3 regions of the Myceligenerans crystallogenes genome follow, and region 3 is predicted to be linked to each of the others. Evidence: predicted binding sites of a transcription regulator. Region 3 holds the regulator's gene; each other region holds the start of a gene.
What was found. Region 3 encodes LexA, which represses DNA repair genes until DNA is damaged. Its sites were predicted from a motif close to TCGAACANNTGTTCGA; they were not measured.

Region 1: the regulator LexA is predicted to act here: its motif matches at 2,660-2,675, upstream of ABD208_RS04745 (HNH endonuclease signature motif containing protein).
Region 2: the regulator LexA is predicted to act here: its motif matches at 2,503-2,518, upstream of ruvA (Holliday junction branch migration protein RuvA).

Annotation. Positions count from the first base shown of each region.
Region 1 covers NZ_BAAANL010000002.1:13,348-18,506, forward strand. The annotation lists gene ABD208_RS04740 (LLM class flavin-dependent oxidoreductase) at 1-896, opposite strand, end outside; gene ABD208_RS04745 (HNH endonuclease signature motif containing protein) at 974-2,629, opposite strand; gene ABD208_RS04750 (putative immunity protein) at 2,873-3,439, shown strand; gene ABD208_RS04755 (SDR family oxidoreductase) at 3,538-4,341, shown strand; gene ABD208_RS04760 (TetR/AcrR family transcriptional regulator) at 4,359-4,937, shown strand; gene ABD208_RS04765 (NADPH:quinone oxidoreductase family protein) at 4,941-5,159, shown strand, end outside.
Region 2 covers NZ_BAAANL010000007.1:119,020-124,178, forward strand. The annotation lists gene secD (protein translocase subunit SecD) at 1-22, opposite strand, end outside; gene yajC (preprotein translocase subunit YajC) at 156-608, opposite strand; gene ruvB (Holliday junction branch migration DNA helicase RuvB) at 667-1,722, opposite strand; gene ruvA (Holliday junction branch migration protein RuvA) at 1,845-2,474, opposite strand; gene ruvC (crossover junction endodeoxyribonuclease RuvC) at 2,633-3,208, opposite strand; gene ABD208_RS16550 (YebC/PmpR family DNA-binding transcriptional regulator) at 3,330-4,091, opposite strand; gene pdxT (pyridoxal 5'-phosphate synthase glutaminase subunit PdxT) at 4,176-4,841, opposite strand; gene ABD208_RS16560 (tetratricopeptide repeat protein) at 4,888-5,159, opposite strand, start outside.
Region 3 covers NZ_BAAANL010000008.1:123,394-128,552, reverse strand. The annotation lists gene ABD208_RS17805 (ATP-dependent DNA helicase) at 1-1,148, shown strand, start outside; gene lexA (transcriptional repressor LexA) at 1,451-2,230, opposite strand; gene ABD208_RS17795 (LysM peptidoglycan-binding domain-containing protein) at 2,427-2,882, shown strand; gene nrdR (transcriptional regulator NrdR) at 3,038-3,538, shown strand; gene ABD208_RS17785 (DUF5302 domain-containing protein) at 3,599-3,787, shown strand; gene ABD208_RS17780 (LacI family DNA-binding transcriptional regulator) at 3,909-4,931, opposite strand; gene hflX (GTPase HflX) at 5,046-5,159, opposite strand, start outside.

The DNA.
Region 1 (5,159 bases), on a different contig from region 3:
TCCGCGGCCAGGTCCTCGACGATCTCGTCGATCTCGCCCGCGTAGGTCTTGCCGAACCTGGCCTGGCCGCCCTCGAGGTTGCCCACCTGGTCGGTGCTGAAGCGTTCCATGCCGAAGTAGGCGCGGTCGCGGTCGTCGGTGATGGGGAAGATCGAGCGGGAGACCGAGACGCGCGGTTCGCGGGTATGTCCCGCTTCCCTCCAGGCGTCGCGGAACATCTGGATCTGCTCGGCCTGGAGCTGGTGGAACGGGACGCCGGTGTCCTCGGTCAGGAGCGTCGACGACATGAGGTTCATGCCCTGCCGGGCCGTCCACTCCGCGGTGGCACGGGATCCGGCGCCCCACCAGATGCGGTCGCGCAGGCCCTGGGACCACGGTTCGAGGCGCAGCAGGCCCGGCGGGTTGGGGAACATGGGCCGGGGGTTGGGCTCGGCGAAGCCCTCGCCTTCGAGCAGCTCCAGGAAGCGGGCGGTGCGGCGGCGGGCCATGTCGGCGTCGGACTCGCCGTCGCGCGGCTCGTGGCCGAAGTGCCGCCAGCCGTCGATGACCTGCTCGGGTGACCCGCGCGAGATGCCCAGCTGCAGGCGACCGCCCGCGATCAGGTCGGCGGCGCCCGCGTCCTCGGTCATGTACGCGGGATTCTCGTAGCGCATGTCGATGACGCCGGTGCCGATCTCGATCCGGGACGTCCGCGCCCCGACCGCCGCGAGCAGCGGGAACGGCGAGGCGAGCTGCCGGGCGAAGTGGTGCACGCGGAAGTATGCGCCGTCGGCGCCGAGTTCCTCCGCCGCGACGGCGAGTTCGATCGACTGCAGCAGGGTGTCCGCGGCCGATCGTGTGGACGACGACGCATGCGGCGTCCAGTGGCCGAACGAGAGGAATCCGATGTGCTTCACGGGTTCAGCCTGCCTCTCGTCGGGTGCGGGGCGCCACTCCTGGTCATGTGTGATTCCTGGTTCTTGAGTCACCGAGGTCAGAACGGTGGTTCTTCCGGGGCTTCGGGTGCGGGTCCGTTGGCGTCGGGTGGCGGGTTGCCCGGGCGGCGCCTGGGCGGGTCCGGTTCGGCGCCTGCCTTCCGGTCGACGGCGTCGGCGAGGGACGCCCGCGTGCGTCGTGGTAGTGGGGTCATCAGCTCCTTCAGCGTGGCGGGCGTGGGGTCGAACGGCGTCGGCGCCGTTTCGTAGCGCCGCCCGGTGGGCGCGGTCCAGTGCGTGATCCCTGTGTCCGGGTCGCGGGTTACCTGCCAGCCGTGCCGCGTCTTGAGGCGGTGGTGCGTCCGGCAGAGCGAGTGCAAGTTCTCCGCTCTGGTCTGGCCGGGCTCTCCGGGCGTGTCCGGGCGGTCGTGGTCGTAAGGCTCGATGTGGTCGAGGTCGCACCAGCGGGCGTCTGCCGTGCAGCCGGGGGCGCGGCAGGACCCGTCGCGAAGGCGTACGGCCTCGGCGAGCCGGGCCGGCGGGCGGTAGGCGCGTGTGGAGTAGTCGAGGAGGATGCCGGTGACGGGGTCGGTGACCATGCGATGCCAGACGGCGTCGGAATCGAAGGCGATACGCCTGGCGGTCGCCACGCTGATCGGCCCGAATTCGTCGAGCCACGCGGGGCCGGTGCGGTGCACGGTGCCCGTGGTGTCGTGATGTTCGGCTTCAGGTTCAGGCCCGGTGCCAGGTCCAGGTCGGGGTCCCTGTGGAGCGGGGGCGTCCAGGGAAGCTTCGGTGGTCCGCAGCGCGTCGAGTGGGACGGTGACGCGTATGACCGGGCGGCTGGGAGTCAGCCGCACGATGGGGCGCTCGTCGCGGGCGGCCACCAGGTCGTCGCCGACGTGACCCTGCTGGTCGGTCGTGCTCGGTACGGCCCCGTCGTCCCCGGTGTCGTTACGGTGCTCGGGCACGAGGCGACCGGTCAGGATCGAGGTGAAGACGTCCGCGCGAAGCTGGCCGAGAGTGCGGGAGTCCTCGGTGCGGCGCATCTGCTGGGCAAGATCGTCGACGACTCCCCACACGGCCGCGCTGTCCTGGGCCGGCAGGAACGCGGTGATGGTGCCCATCTCGTCCTCGCACACGTCATGGAAGACCCCGCGTGACGCGGCCGCGACTCTGCTCGCCTTGTCGGGATCGCAGGCACGGGCGAACTTGCGCATCTCGGTGGTGAGCCATCCGGCCGATCGTTCGGGGGCGATGGGCAGCAGCTTCTCGATCGCCTCCGCGCGCAGGGCGTCGGTCAGTGACCGGCCGGTCAGCAGCAGCGCGTCAGCGCGCGGCACGTCGACCCGTCCGGCCGACAGGTGCTCCAGCACGACCGGATGCCGCAGGCAGGCCTCGGCGCGGACCATGACCTTCCGGGCGGTCTGACGGGTCTCGTCCAGCTCGGCGGCGACCATGGTGGTCGTCTCCTCGAACCCGGTGAACCCCTCCGCACGCCTCACGAGCGCGCCGGCCGCCTGTGCCTGCAGCCCGGCGGCCCACCCGGCGACGTCGGCCGCAGCGCGGACCATCATCCCCAGCACGTCGTCGGGAAGATCCGGCACGTGCCGGGCCAGTAGGTCGAGCAGCGGCCCGGTCCGGGCGCCGTAGCCGGGGAGCAGGTGCTCGCGGGCGTGCTCGACCAGCAGCTCGACGGACGAATCCTCCTGCATGGCACCTACCCCCCCCTGACGCCCGTTCGATCGATGCGATGTTCGAATCTGATGCAAAGCTACAGAGGGAAATCAGCCATCGCTATCTCAGCCTCTAATCTGTGTGCAAACTCGGTTTTCCACAGGAATGCGTCGGCGTCAAAGTCGTGGGAACTGGTCGCGAGGGTCTCTGGCGGCGACATCGATCCGCGGGTGCCATCACGGCAGGATCTGCCCGTCGCCGACCCGTGACAGAGTTGGCCCATGGCATCCCCGCAGGCCCTCAGCGAGATCGACCGTCGTCGCGTCGCCCTGTGGGCGGCCGACTGCGCGGAACGCGTGCTCCCCCTGTTCGAGGCGGAGGCCCCGGGCGACGACCGGGTGCGGGACGGCATCGACCGGACCCGGGCCTTCGGCCGCGGCGACGTGGACACCGCCGGCGAGATCCGGCGCCGGTTCGAGACCAGCCGGGCGGCGCGGTCCGTGCAGGGTCCGGCCGCCGTGGCGGCGGTGCGCGCCGCCGGTCAGGCCTCGGCCGTCGCCCACATGGGCGCCCATGCGCTGGGGGCCGCCGCGTACGCGGCGAAGGCCGCCGCCCTGGCGGCGCCGGGGCGGCCCGGGGGACCGGAGCAGGACGACGCCCGGCGCGCGGAGGTCCGCTGGCAGCTCGACCACATCTCGGCCGACGTCCGCGCCGCCCTCCTCCGGCTGCCCCTGCTCGGGGCGGACGCGTCGGGGCCGCTGGGATCGGGCCTGCTGGCCACCGGCGTGCTCGCCACGACGATCCGGGAGATCCAGGCGCAGATGCCCGGCCTGACCCGGGCCGGCTGAGCCCGCACCTCCGCGTCCCTTCCCTCGCCGCCGTCCCCGTGATAGCTTCCTCCTACAAACCGACTAGCCGGTATGTCGCAGCCAAGGAGGGAACCCCAGTGCAGAGGTTCGCGGGCAGAGTCGCCCTGATCACCGGAGGAACCCGCGGGATCGGCCTGGCCATCGCCCGCCGCGTCGTCGCCGAGGGCGGATCCGTGGTCGTCACCGGCCGCGACGAGGCCCAGCTCGCCGCCTCCGTGGCCGAACTCGGCGGCCGCGCCTCGGGCGTCCCCGGCAAGGTGCACGACGCCGCCCACCGCGACGCCGCGATCGCCCACACCATCGACCGCTTCGGCGCCCTCCACCACCTCGTCAACAACGCCGGGATCAACCCCGCCTACGGCCCGCTGGCGGAACTCGACCCCGCCGCCGCCCGCAAGATCTTCGAGGTCAACGTGCTCGCCGCCCTCGAATGGGCGCGCGCCGCCGTGGCCGCGACGACGGTCCCGCCCCGCGACACGCCACCACCGGACAACGAGCGACCCGCCGACACGCCCCCGCCCACCACCCTCCGCTCCGTCCTCAACCTCGCCTCGGTAGCCGGCACGACAGCCTCCCCGGACATCGCCTTCTACGGCGTCTCCAAGGCCGCCCTCATCAACCTCACCCAGCAGCTCGCCCACGAACTGGCCCCGGCGATCCGCGTCAACGCCCTCGCCCCCGCCGTCATCAGGACCAAGCTCGCCCGCGCCCTCTACGAGGGCCGCGAGGCCGAGGCCGCCGCCCGCTACCCGCTCGCCCGCCTCGGCGAGCCCGACGACGTCGCGGGCCCCGCCGCGTTCCTCCTGTCCGACGACGCCGCCTGGATCACCGGCCAGACCCTCCTGGTCGACGGCGGCTCGAGCCTGCACCCCGGCCTCTGAGTGGGTGAGGATGAGCCATGCGCACAACCAACGTCGCCGAGCAGGTCATGAAGGCAGCCCTGGACCTCTTCGCCACGCAGGGCTACACGAGCACGAGCGTGCAGCAGATCGTCGCCGCCGCGGGCGTGACCAAGGGCGCGATGTACCACTACTTCACGTCCAAGGACGACCTGCTCTTCGCGATCTACGAGCGCCTGCTGAACCTGCAGAAGCGCAGGCTCGACGAGATCACGGCCCAGGGCGGCCCCGCCGCCGGGGTGCTGCGAGCCGTCTGCGAGGACGTCATCGTCACCTCGATCGACTTCCTGCCCGAGGGCACCGTGTTCTTCCGGAGCATGCACATGCTCACCCCGGAACGCCTCAAGGAGGTCAAGCGCCGCCGCCGCGAGTACCACGACGAGGTCGCCGAGCTGATCCGGCGCGGCCAGGCCGAGGGGGCGTTCCGCACCGACATCCCCGTGCACATCCTCATCGCGCACTTCTACTCCGACGTGCACTACCTGTCCCACTGGTACTCGCCCACCGGCCCCGAGGACAAGCACGAGGTCGCGGCCCAGCTCACCGACCTGTTCCTGCGAAGTATCGAGAAGGAGTGAGACATGGGTGACAACGACGTCACCGCACCACCCGCCACGCCCGCCCGGATGGCGGCCTGGCAGGTCACCGCCCACGGCGAACCGCGTGAGGTCATGCGCCTGGCCGAGGTCGCCGTCCCTGAGCCGGGCCCCGGCGAGGTCCTGATCCGCGTGCGCACCGTCGCGGTCAACTTCCCCGACGTGCTCCTCGCGCGCGGCGAATACCAGGAACGCCCCGAACTG
Region 2 (5,159 bases), on a different contig from region 3:
GCAGCATCGTGAAGATCGTCATCAGGACGATCGTCCGGACCGGGCGTGAGCGCCGGTTGTCAGTCGCCAACTTGTCGTCTCTTCTCGGTTGCACACCGCCAGGTCAGCGGTGTGAGTTCGGCGCCGCTACGGCCAGGTCCGCAGCGACGCGGTCGTCACTTGCCGTCGGTGTCGTCGTCCTTGCGCTTCTGCTGGTCCCGGTACTCCTGCTGGGCAGTGTCCAGACCCGAGAGGTCGTCCGGGACGTCGATGACGCCGGGCTCGATGGTACTGCCGGAATCCTTGTCCTCCGAGTCCCGGGCCTCGTCCGTGTCGTCCGAGTCCTCCGGGACGGGCGTCGCGAACTGCGCCGGGATCTCCTTCACGGCGGCCATGACCCAGTCGGTCACGTGGCCGTCCGAGGACTCGAGCCGGATGATCTGGCGCGCGTCGTCGACGCCGACGACGACGCCGACCATGCCGGACTGCGTCATCACCTCGACCCCGGGCCTGAGGTTCTCCCGGAACTCCGCGGCGGCCTTCTGCTGCTTGCGGCTGCGGTTCGTCGTGAAGAACAGCATCGCCGCGAGAGCGACGATAAGGATGAGGAAAGTGGGATCGAAGGGCACGGCATTCCTGTCGGTTCGGCGGAGAATTCGGCGGAGTACTGGCTTTCCGCAGCCCAGTCTATGCGTCGAACAGCGTGTCCGTTGACCGGCCTGTGGACAACTGCGTACCGCCACCCGGCAGCAACGCCCCGCCCTCCGGCGGCGTCAGCCCCAGGTGCTCCCACGCCGCGACGGTCGCCACCCGGCCGCGCGGCGTGCGGGCGATGAGCCCTTCCCGCACCAGGTAGGGCTCCGCCACCGTCTCCACGGTGTCGGACTCCTCCCCCACGGCCGCCGCGAGCGTCGTCAGGCCCACGGGCCCGCCGCCGAACCGCCGGCACAGCGCGACCAGGACCGACCGGTCGAGCCGGTCGAGCCCGATCGCGTCCACCTCGTACACCTGGAGCGCCGACCTCGCCGCGTTCAGGTCCAGCGTCCCGTCGCCCCGCACCTGTGCCCAGTCGCGCACCCGGCGCAGCAGCCGGTTGGCGATCCGGGGGGTGCCGCGCGACCGTCCGGCGATCTCGGCGGCGGCGTCCTGCGCGACACCCACCCCGAGCAGGCGGGAGGAGCGCACGATGACCTGCTCCAGCTCGGCCGCCGAGTAGAAGTCCATGTGCCCGGTGAACCCGAACCTGTCGCGCAGGGGCGCCGGCAGCAGCCCGGAGCGCGTCGTCGCGCCCACCACCGTGAACGGCGGCAGGGCGAGCGGGATCGCGGAGGCGCCGGGCCCCTTCCCCACGACGATGTCGACCCGGAAGTCCTCCATCGCGGAGTACAGCAGCTCCTCCGCGGGCCGGGCGAGGCGGTGGATCTCGTCGATGAAGAGCACCTCGCCCTCCTCGAGCGACGACAGCACGGCGGCGAGATCCCCGGCGTGCTGGATCGCGGGCCCGGACGTGATCCGCAGGTTGGACCCGATCTCGGCCGCGATGATCATCGCGAGCGTCGTCTTGCCCAGCCCGGGCGGCCCGGACAGCAGCACGTGATCGGGCGCGTTCCCCCGCGCGACGGCGGCCCGCAGCATCAGCGAGAGCTGCTCCCGCACCACGGGCTGCCCCACGAACTCCTCGAGTCGCTTGGGGCGCAGCGCGGCCTCGGCGGCCCGCTCGACGTCGTCGGCCACCGCACCCATCAGACGGGCCTCGGACGCCTCAGTCACGGTGCGCCTCCCGGCGCCCCGTCGCGACCGCCACGCGGCACGCCGCGGCGGCCGCCGCGGACGGCGCCGTCACCACGCCCCGCACCACCGCCTCGTCAGCCACGGTTCCCTCCCAGCGTGCGCAGGGCGGCGCGCAGCGTGTTCGCGACGTCGGACGGCGCGACGACCTCCGCCCCCGTCTCGGCGAGGACCTTCGCGACGGCGTCCTCGGCGGCCTTGACCGGCCAGCCGAGGCCGGTCAGCGCCTCGACGACCTGGACCGTGCCGGCGTCGGACGCCGGCATCGCGCTCACCTCGCCGGGCGGTACGGCCTCGCCGCCCGACGGCGGCCCCAGCTTGTCCCCCAGTTCCAGCAGGATGCGCTGCGCACCCTTCTTGCCGATCCCGGGAACCCGCGTGAGCGCGGCGGTGTCCTCCGTGGCGACGATCCGGCGCAGCGACTCCGGCGTGTGCACGGCGACCATCGCGAGCGCGAGCCGCGGCCCGACGCCGCTGACGGTCTGCACGACCTCGAACACGTCGCGCTCGTCGGCGTCGGCGAAGCCGAACAGGGTCATGGAGTCCTCGCGCACCACCATGCTGGTCGCCACGCTGGCGCTGTCACCCACGCGCAGCCCCGCGAGCGTCCCCGGCGTCGCGTGCACGAGGTACCCGACCCCGCCGACCTCGAGTACGACGCGGTCCAGCGTCACGTGCTGCACGATCCCCGTCAGCGAGGCGATCACGGGCATTCCTCCCTGCGGTCAGGACTCCTCGAACGTCCGTGCGATCCTAACGCGGCTCACCGGCGCTCCCGCCGCACCGGCGGCAACCCGGCGCGCCGTCCGCCAGGAGTCGTCCCGCGACGAGCGTCCGTCGTCGCAGGACCCGAGCAGGCGGGCGATCACCGCCCCGCGCGCCGCCCCACCTGCCGCGCCGCCTTCTCCGCCTCGGCCCAGGCGCGCTGGGCCGGCGTGAGGTCGTGGCTGTCGTTGCCCTGCAGCGCGCCGCCGGGCCGCCAGAGGTGACACACCGCGAGCGCCAGCGCGTCGGCGGCGTCGGCGGGCCTGGGCGGGTCGTCCAGCTCGAGGATCCTGGTGATCATCCTGGTGACCTGCTCTTTCCCTGCCCGGCCGGAGCCGGTCACGGCGGCCTTGACCTCGCTCGGGGTGTGCAGGGCGACGGGGATCCCGCGCCGGGCCGCGGCCAGCATGGCCAGCCCCGCGGCCTGCGCGGTCCCCATCACTGACGCGACGTTGTGCTGGGCGAAGACGCGTTCGACGGCGACGACGTCGGGCCGGTGCTCGTCGAGCCACTCGTCGAGCCCCTCGGCGATCCGCAGCAGCCGCAGGTCCACGGACAGGTCGGCGTCGGACCGGATGACGCCCACCGCGGCCATGCGCGCGCGCCGGCCGGGCAGGGAGTCCACCACCCCCACGCCGCACCTGGTCAGACCGGGGTCAACGCCAAGAACTCGCACGCCGTCAGCATGTCATGAAGCGCCCGCGAAACCGTCCTCCGCCGCGGAGCGGGCGTGGCGCGCGGGCGCTCGGCGGCGCCGCGGGCGCGGCCGGCAGCGGTGCCGGCTCGCGCCCGCCGGCTCACTCCTCGTCGTCGAGCGCCGCCATGACCTCGTCGCTGGCGTCGAAGTTGGCGAAGACGTTCTGCACGTCGTCGCTGTCCTCGAGCGCGTCGATGAGCCGCATGATCTTGCGGGCGGCCTCGACGTCGACCTCGACCTGCATCGACGGGTGCCAGACCACGTCGGCGGAGTCGTAGTCGATGCCGGCGTCCTGGATGGCCTTGCGCACGGGCACCAGGTCGGTCGCCTCGGACATGACCTCGATGACCTCGCCGAGGTCGGAGACCTCCTCGGCGCCCGCCTCCAGCGCGGCCTCCATGACCTCGTCCTCGCCGACGCCGTCGGACTTCGGCACGACGACGAGCCCCTTGCGGGAGAACAGGTAGGCGACCGAGCCCGGGTCGGCGAGCGAGCCGCCGTTGCGGTTGAACGCGGTGCGGACCTCGGCGGCGGCACGGTTCTTGTTGTCCGTGAGGCACTCGACCAGCACGGCGATGCCGTCGTTGCCGTAGCCCTCGTACATGATCGTCTGGTAGTCCACGGCGTCGGCGCCCTCGCCGGAGCCGCGCTTGACCGCGCGATCGATGTTGTCGTTCGGGACCGACGACTTCTTCGCCTTCTGGATGGCGTCGAACAGCGTCGGGTTACCGGCGGGGTCCCCGCCTCCCGTCCGGGCCGCGACCTCGATGTTCTTGATCAGCTTCGCGAAGAGCTTGCCACGCTTGGCGTCGATGACCGCCTTCTTGTGCTTGGTCGTGGCCCACTTGGAGTGACCTGACATGTACCCGTTAACTCCTTCGCGAATCTGTATGAATGCGGCGACTTCTCGGACTCCGCTCCGGGCGAGCGCCTCGTTGCCCGGCCCTCACCCTGCGCTGCGCCCTCCGTCGTCACCAGCGACAATCCCCACGAACAAGGCGTGCACGCGCGCGTCACCGGTGATCTCCGGGTGGAAGGCGGTGGCGAGCAGCGAGCCCTGCCGCGCTGCGACGATCTTACCGGCGGCAGCCAGCTCACGGCCTGCGGTATCCACCGCCGGGATCCTGGCCAGCACCTCGACGTCGGGCCCGGCCTCCTCGATCCACGGCGCGCGGATGAAGGCGGTACGCAGGAGCGCGCCCTCTCCGGCCGCACCGCCGGACACCCCCGCCATCTCGAGGTCCGTCTCGAAGGAGTCCACCTGCCGCCCGAACGCGTTGCGCCGCACGACGACGTCCATCCCCCCGAGCGTCCGCTGATCGGCGGTCCCGCCCACGATCCGGTCCGCGAGCAGGATCATCCCGGCGCACGACCCGTACACGGGCAGCCCTTCCTTGATCATCGCCCGCAGCGGGTCGGCCAGCCCGAAGATCTGCAGCAGCTTGTCGATGGTCGTCGACTCACCGCCGGGGATCACGAGCCCGTCGACGGCCTCGAGCTCGGCGAGCCGCCGCACGCCCACGCCCCGCGCACCGGCCGCCTCCAGCGCCGCGACGTGCTCGCGCACGTCACCCTGCAGGGCGAGCACTCCGACGTTCAACGCATGTGTCACAGCAGACGATCCTATGCCGCGCGGCCGGCCCCGCCGGACGCGCGTCCTACGACCCCGCCGGCCCTCGCTCCTCGATGTCCACCAGCACGTCCGGCGTCACCCCGAGCGCGTCCCGCAGCACGCGTTCCCGCGCGGCGGTCTCCACGCTCTCGTCGCGCAGCGCGAACGCCTCGCGCACCGCGGCGGCCGCCGCCTCGGCCCGCCCGAGCCCGCGCAGCACCGTGGCCAGGTTGGTCAGCGCGGCGGCGAGGCCGTCCTGATGGTGCGGCTGCCGGGTGCGGGCCAGGTCCCGCAGCATGCTCACCGACTCGGTCGCGG
Region 3 (5,159 bases):
AGCAGGCGGGCGGATCGAAGGGTGGCGGGTCCCAGGCCGCGTCCGACGGCGACCCGGGGCTCAAGCTCGCCCAGGGGGCCGTGCTGCAGCTCTTCGAGGTGGCGGAGCGGATGGCCGCCGAGGACACCACGGCCGACGTGCTGTGGCTGAACCGGCCGGACGCCGCCTGGGGCGGGTTCGGCGAGTCGGTCTCCCGGCTGCATGCGGCGCCGCTGCACGTCGCCGGGCTGATCCGGACGCACCTGCTCGGGGAGGCGACGGGCGTGCTGACGTCGGCGACGCTGGCCCTGGGCGGGACGTTCGAGCCGATCGCGAGCACGTTCGGGCTGGGCCGGAAGGCGGCCGGCTCGGGTGGAGCGCCCGGGGGCGCGGGATCCGGAGGTGCGGCCGGTGGTGCGCCGGACGGCGCGGGGGCCCGCGGCGCGGGAGCCGACGGCGCGGGCGCGCGAACCGCGGGCGGCGCGGCGACCGACGACACGCCCGTCTGGCAGGGCCTCGACGTCGGCAGCCCGTTCGACTACGCGAAGCAGGGCATCTGCTACATCGCCCGGCATCTGCCGAAGCCGGGCCGGGAGCCCACCACCGACGCCCAGCTCGACGAGATCGCCGAGCTGGTCACCGCCGCGGGCGGGCGGACGCTGGGTCTGTTCTCGTCCCGCCGGGCGGCGCAGGCGGCCGCCGAGGCGATGCGGGAACGTCTCGACCTGCCGATCCTGGTCCAGGGCGACGACCAGCTGCCGACCCTGGTCCGGGAGTTCGCCGCGGACCCGGCGACCTCCCTGTTCGGCACCCTGTCGCTCTGGCAGGGCGTCGACGTGCCGGGCCCGTCGTGCCAGCTCGTCATCATCGACCGGGTCCCGTTCCCGCGGCCGGACGACCCGGTCAAGGCCGCCCGCGCCCGGGCGATCGAGGAGAGGGGTGGCAACGGCTTCATGGCGGTCTCCGCCACGCACGCCGCGCTGCTGCTCGCCCAGGGCGCGGGCCGCCTGATCCGGAGCACGAAGGACCGCGGCGTCGTCGCCGTCCTCGATCCCCGCCTGGCCACGGCCCGCTACGGCTCGTTCCTGATGCGCTCCATGCCCGGCTTCTGGCCGACGTCGGACACCACGCTGGTCCGCGCGGCGCTCCAGCGCCTGAACCAGGCCTGACCCTCCGTCCGCGCGCGGGCGGACGGGGAGGGCTGGAAGTTCACCACCAAGCCCGGCGGCGCCAGCCGTCCGCGCGCGGGCGGGGATTCGCCGGACTCGGACCATGGCCCGCCTGACCGGCCATGTTCTCCACGGAACCGGGCCCGCCTGGCTCCGTACGGAGCCAGGCCCGGCGTGGCCGGGCGGACGGACACAGATGAGGGCCCGCCGTGACGGGAGGAGCTGGGCACGGAACCGGGCCCGCCATGGCTGGCGAGCCCGGTGCAGGCCCCGGCGGGCGACCGGGGCGGGCCCGGCAGGGATCAGAGGCTGCGCAGGACCGCCACGATGCGGCCCAGGATCTGGGCCTCGTCGCCCGGGATGGGCTCGTAGGCGGCGTTCTGCGGCAGCAGCCAGACGTGGCCGTCCGTCTGCTTGAACGTCTTGACCGTCGCCTCGCCGTCGATCATCGCCGCGACGATCTCGCCCTGCTCGGCCACGTTCTGGCGCCGCACCACGACCCAGTCGCCGTCGCAGATCGCGGCGTCGACCATCGAGTCACCGGCGACCTTCAGCAGGAAGAGGTCACCGTCGCCGACGACCTGACGCGGCAGGGCGAAGATGTCCTCGACCGCCTGCTCCGCCAGGATCGGCCCGCCGGCGGCGATCCGGCCCACGAGGGGGACGTAGGACGCGGCGGGCGCGGCCGTGCTCTCCTCGGTGGCCGAGCCCCAGTGCGCCTCGCCCGACGGCGGGTTCTGGCGCTCGCCCGTGTCCGGGTCCACCAGTTCCATCGCGCGCGGCCGGTTCGGGTCGCGGCGCAGGAACCCCTTGCGCTCCAGGACCTGCAACTGGTGCTTCACGCTGGAAGGGCTCGCCAGGCCGACGGCATCGCCGATCTCACGCATCGAAGGAGGGTAACCGCGGGCCTCGAAGGACTCACGGATGCAGGCCAGCACCTTGCGCTGGCGCGGGGTCAGGCGATCGGCGACCTCCCCCAGGTCGATCGGTTCCTCGGAGTGCCGGGCGATGGTGCCCACACTGCCCAGACTGCCCGGCATCATGCCCGTCGTGCCGGCACGTCCCGACATGCGTCCCGTCATGCTGTACCCCTCCCCATCGGTTGATGATCCCCACTCTAGATCGGGTGTCGGGGAATCTCAAACGGATGTTCGAGCGTGTCTCGACACGAGCGGTGTCGCGTGCTACACAATGGTACGAGTGTTCGTCGTACGGGTGTTCGCCCACGCGACGTCAGCGCACGAGTGTTCGACACGTCAACGTCCCCGGGAGGCAGTCATGGGCACCACGGCCACGGCAGAGGTCCGGCGGGTGCGGCACCTGTACGTGGTGCCGCCGCCGGAACAGGCGCCCCCACGGCCGGGGCGGCCGGCCACGGCCCGGCGGCCGGTCGCCCCCCGGCGGCCCGCTGCCGCCAGGTCCTCCGTCGCGGCCCGGTTCGACCTCGACGGGCTGCGCCTGACCACCCGCGGCCGCGTCGTCGTCGCCCTCGCGGCCTTCGCGCTCGCCGCGCCGCTCGTCTGGGGCGCGACGGCGGCCGCGAACCCGCCGTTGCCGCCGCAGGAGCTGCGGGCCCACGCGGTCGCCCCGGGCGAGTCGCTCTGGGCCCTGGCGGCGTCGGTCGCGGAACCGGGTCAGGACGTCCGCGACGTCGTCCGCGAGCTGCAGGATCTGAACGGGCTGGCGACCGCCTCGCTGCAGGTCGGGCAGACCGTCTACCTCCCCGAGGGATGAGGCCTGACGACGTCGGAAGGTCGTCGGTAGCGGGTGAAGTCGCAAGGCCGGTCCACCATATTGCTGCGGTCGTGTTGCATGGGTGTGGTTTGCCCGCATACGGTCAAGTCCCGGCCGGGAGTACCCGGTCGCCGGCCGAGCCCGCAGGAGACCGCATGCACTGCCCGTTCTGTCGTCACGCCGACTCGCGCGTGGTGGACTCGCGCACCGCGGACGACGGTTCGTCGATCCGCCGCCGGCGGGAGTGCCCGTCGTGTCACAAGCGATTCACGACCATCGAGACGGCGAGCCTGACCGTGGTCAAGCGCTCGGGGGCGACGGAGCCCTTCGTCCGCGACAAGATCGCGATCGGCGTCCGCAAGGCGTGCGCCCCGCGGCCGGTGAGCGACGACGACCTGGCCCTGCTGGCCCAGCGCGTCGAGGAGACGCTGCGCAGCACGGGCAGCGCCGAGATCGAGGCGCAGGAGATCGGCAAGGCGATCCTCGGCCCCCTGCGGGAGCTCGACGTCGTCGCCTACCTGCGGTTCGCGAGCGTCTACCAGGACTTCTCCTCGCTGGAGGACTTCGAGGCGGCCATCACGGACCTGCGCAAGGAGGCCGAGGACGCGGACGCCCAGGAATCTCACAGCCCGAAAACAGCTGGCGAGATGGCCTGACGTGGGAGAGTCTGGTCTGACTGCCCTGGCAGGGCAGCGAGAGACGAGGAGGTGGTCGGCGTGACGTCGAAGAACACGAACGACAGCACGAAGCCCAGTGAGGACGCCAAGGCCAAGTTCCGCGAGGCTCTGGACCGCAAGAACAAGGCGAGCCACCGCTCGGCGGAATCGGACCGGAACACGGGCTCGGTGCACGGCTCGGAGACGACGGGCCCGACGCAGAAGATGTTCCGCCGCAAGAGCGGCTGAGACTCCTCGGCCGAGGCCGCCTCCCAGGCACCTGACCTGGTCGGCGGCCTTTGTCGTGCCGGACGGCGCCGCGGCGGCGGTCCCGTGCCGATGCCGCCGGGCCGGCCGACCCCGCCGGACGCTACCGGCGCTCGTGCACCGGCGCGGCGCCCGTGGACTCCCGCCACAGCACGGTCGCGATCGGCCCCGGCTCCCCCGGCGCCGCCTCGCCGCGCAGCACGGCCAGGAGCGACGCCGCGGCGTGCCGCCCCAGCATGTGGTGGTCGTGGCTGACCGACGTCAGGCTGGGCAGCATCACCGCGGCGACGGGGTTGTCGTCCCAGCCCGTGACGCTGAGGTCCCGCGGCACCTGCCAGCCGCGCTCGGTCGCGGCCCGGATCGCCGCGGCGGCCAGGACGTCCGTGGCCGCGACGACCGCCGTCGCGCCGTCGGCGGGCAGGCCCCGGATCGCCTCCAGCGCGCGCCCGGGATCCCAGTCGCAGTCGACGACGTCGTACGACTCCGCCCCGAGCCGCACCGCGGCCTCCTCGAAGACCCGCCGCCGCTCGCGGGCGCTCGTGTGGGCGTGGTCCCCCGCCAGGTGCAGGAAGCGGCGGTGCCCGCCGGCGGCGAGGCGATCCATGATCTCGTGCAGGATCGACGCGTCGGCCAGGTCGCCGATGCTCCGCATGTTCTCGTCGTAGCGCGGCACGACGAGCAGGGGCGTCCGGGGCTCCTCCGCCGCCAGGCCGGGCAGCGGCATCAGCGAGACGATGCCCTCGAAGAACCCGGCGTCGGACAGCTCCAGGACCCGTGCGCGGCGCGCGTCCGGCGCGCCGCTGAGGGTGATGACCTCGACCGTGTACCCCGCCGCCTCGGCGGTCTGGCGCACGCCGTCGAGGATCGCCAGGGAGCTGACCGCGAGCCCGCTCGGCAGGGCCACGGCGAGGCGGCCGGTGCGCCGGTCGCGCATGGCGCGCGCGAGCAGGCTCGGGCGGTAGCCGAGCCGCGCGATCGCCTCGTCGATCCGCGCCCGGGCGGCCTCGTTGACGGTGTCGTCACCGCGCAGGTGCCGCGACACCGTCTGGTGCGACAGGCCCGCGAGGCCGGCGACCTCGCGGATGGTCGGCCGCCGGGCGCCGGGGGAACGAGATGCGGAAGTCATCGCTGCATCAGTACCACAGGAACCCGCCCGGCACGGCGCGCGCACCGCGGCCGCCCCACGACGCCGCCGGACGGGGAGCCGTCGCCGGACGACGCCGGAGCGGCCCCCAGGGCCTCAGGACGCGGCGGCCACGGCCTGCTGGAGCTCCGCCGCCAGCTGCTCGTCCACGCGGCCCCGGACGAGCGTCCCGGCGGCCACGTGCTCCGTGTGGTCGATGTCGCCGTGCTC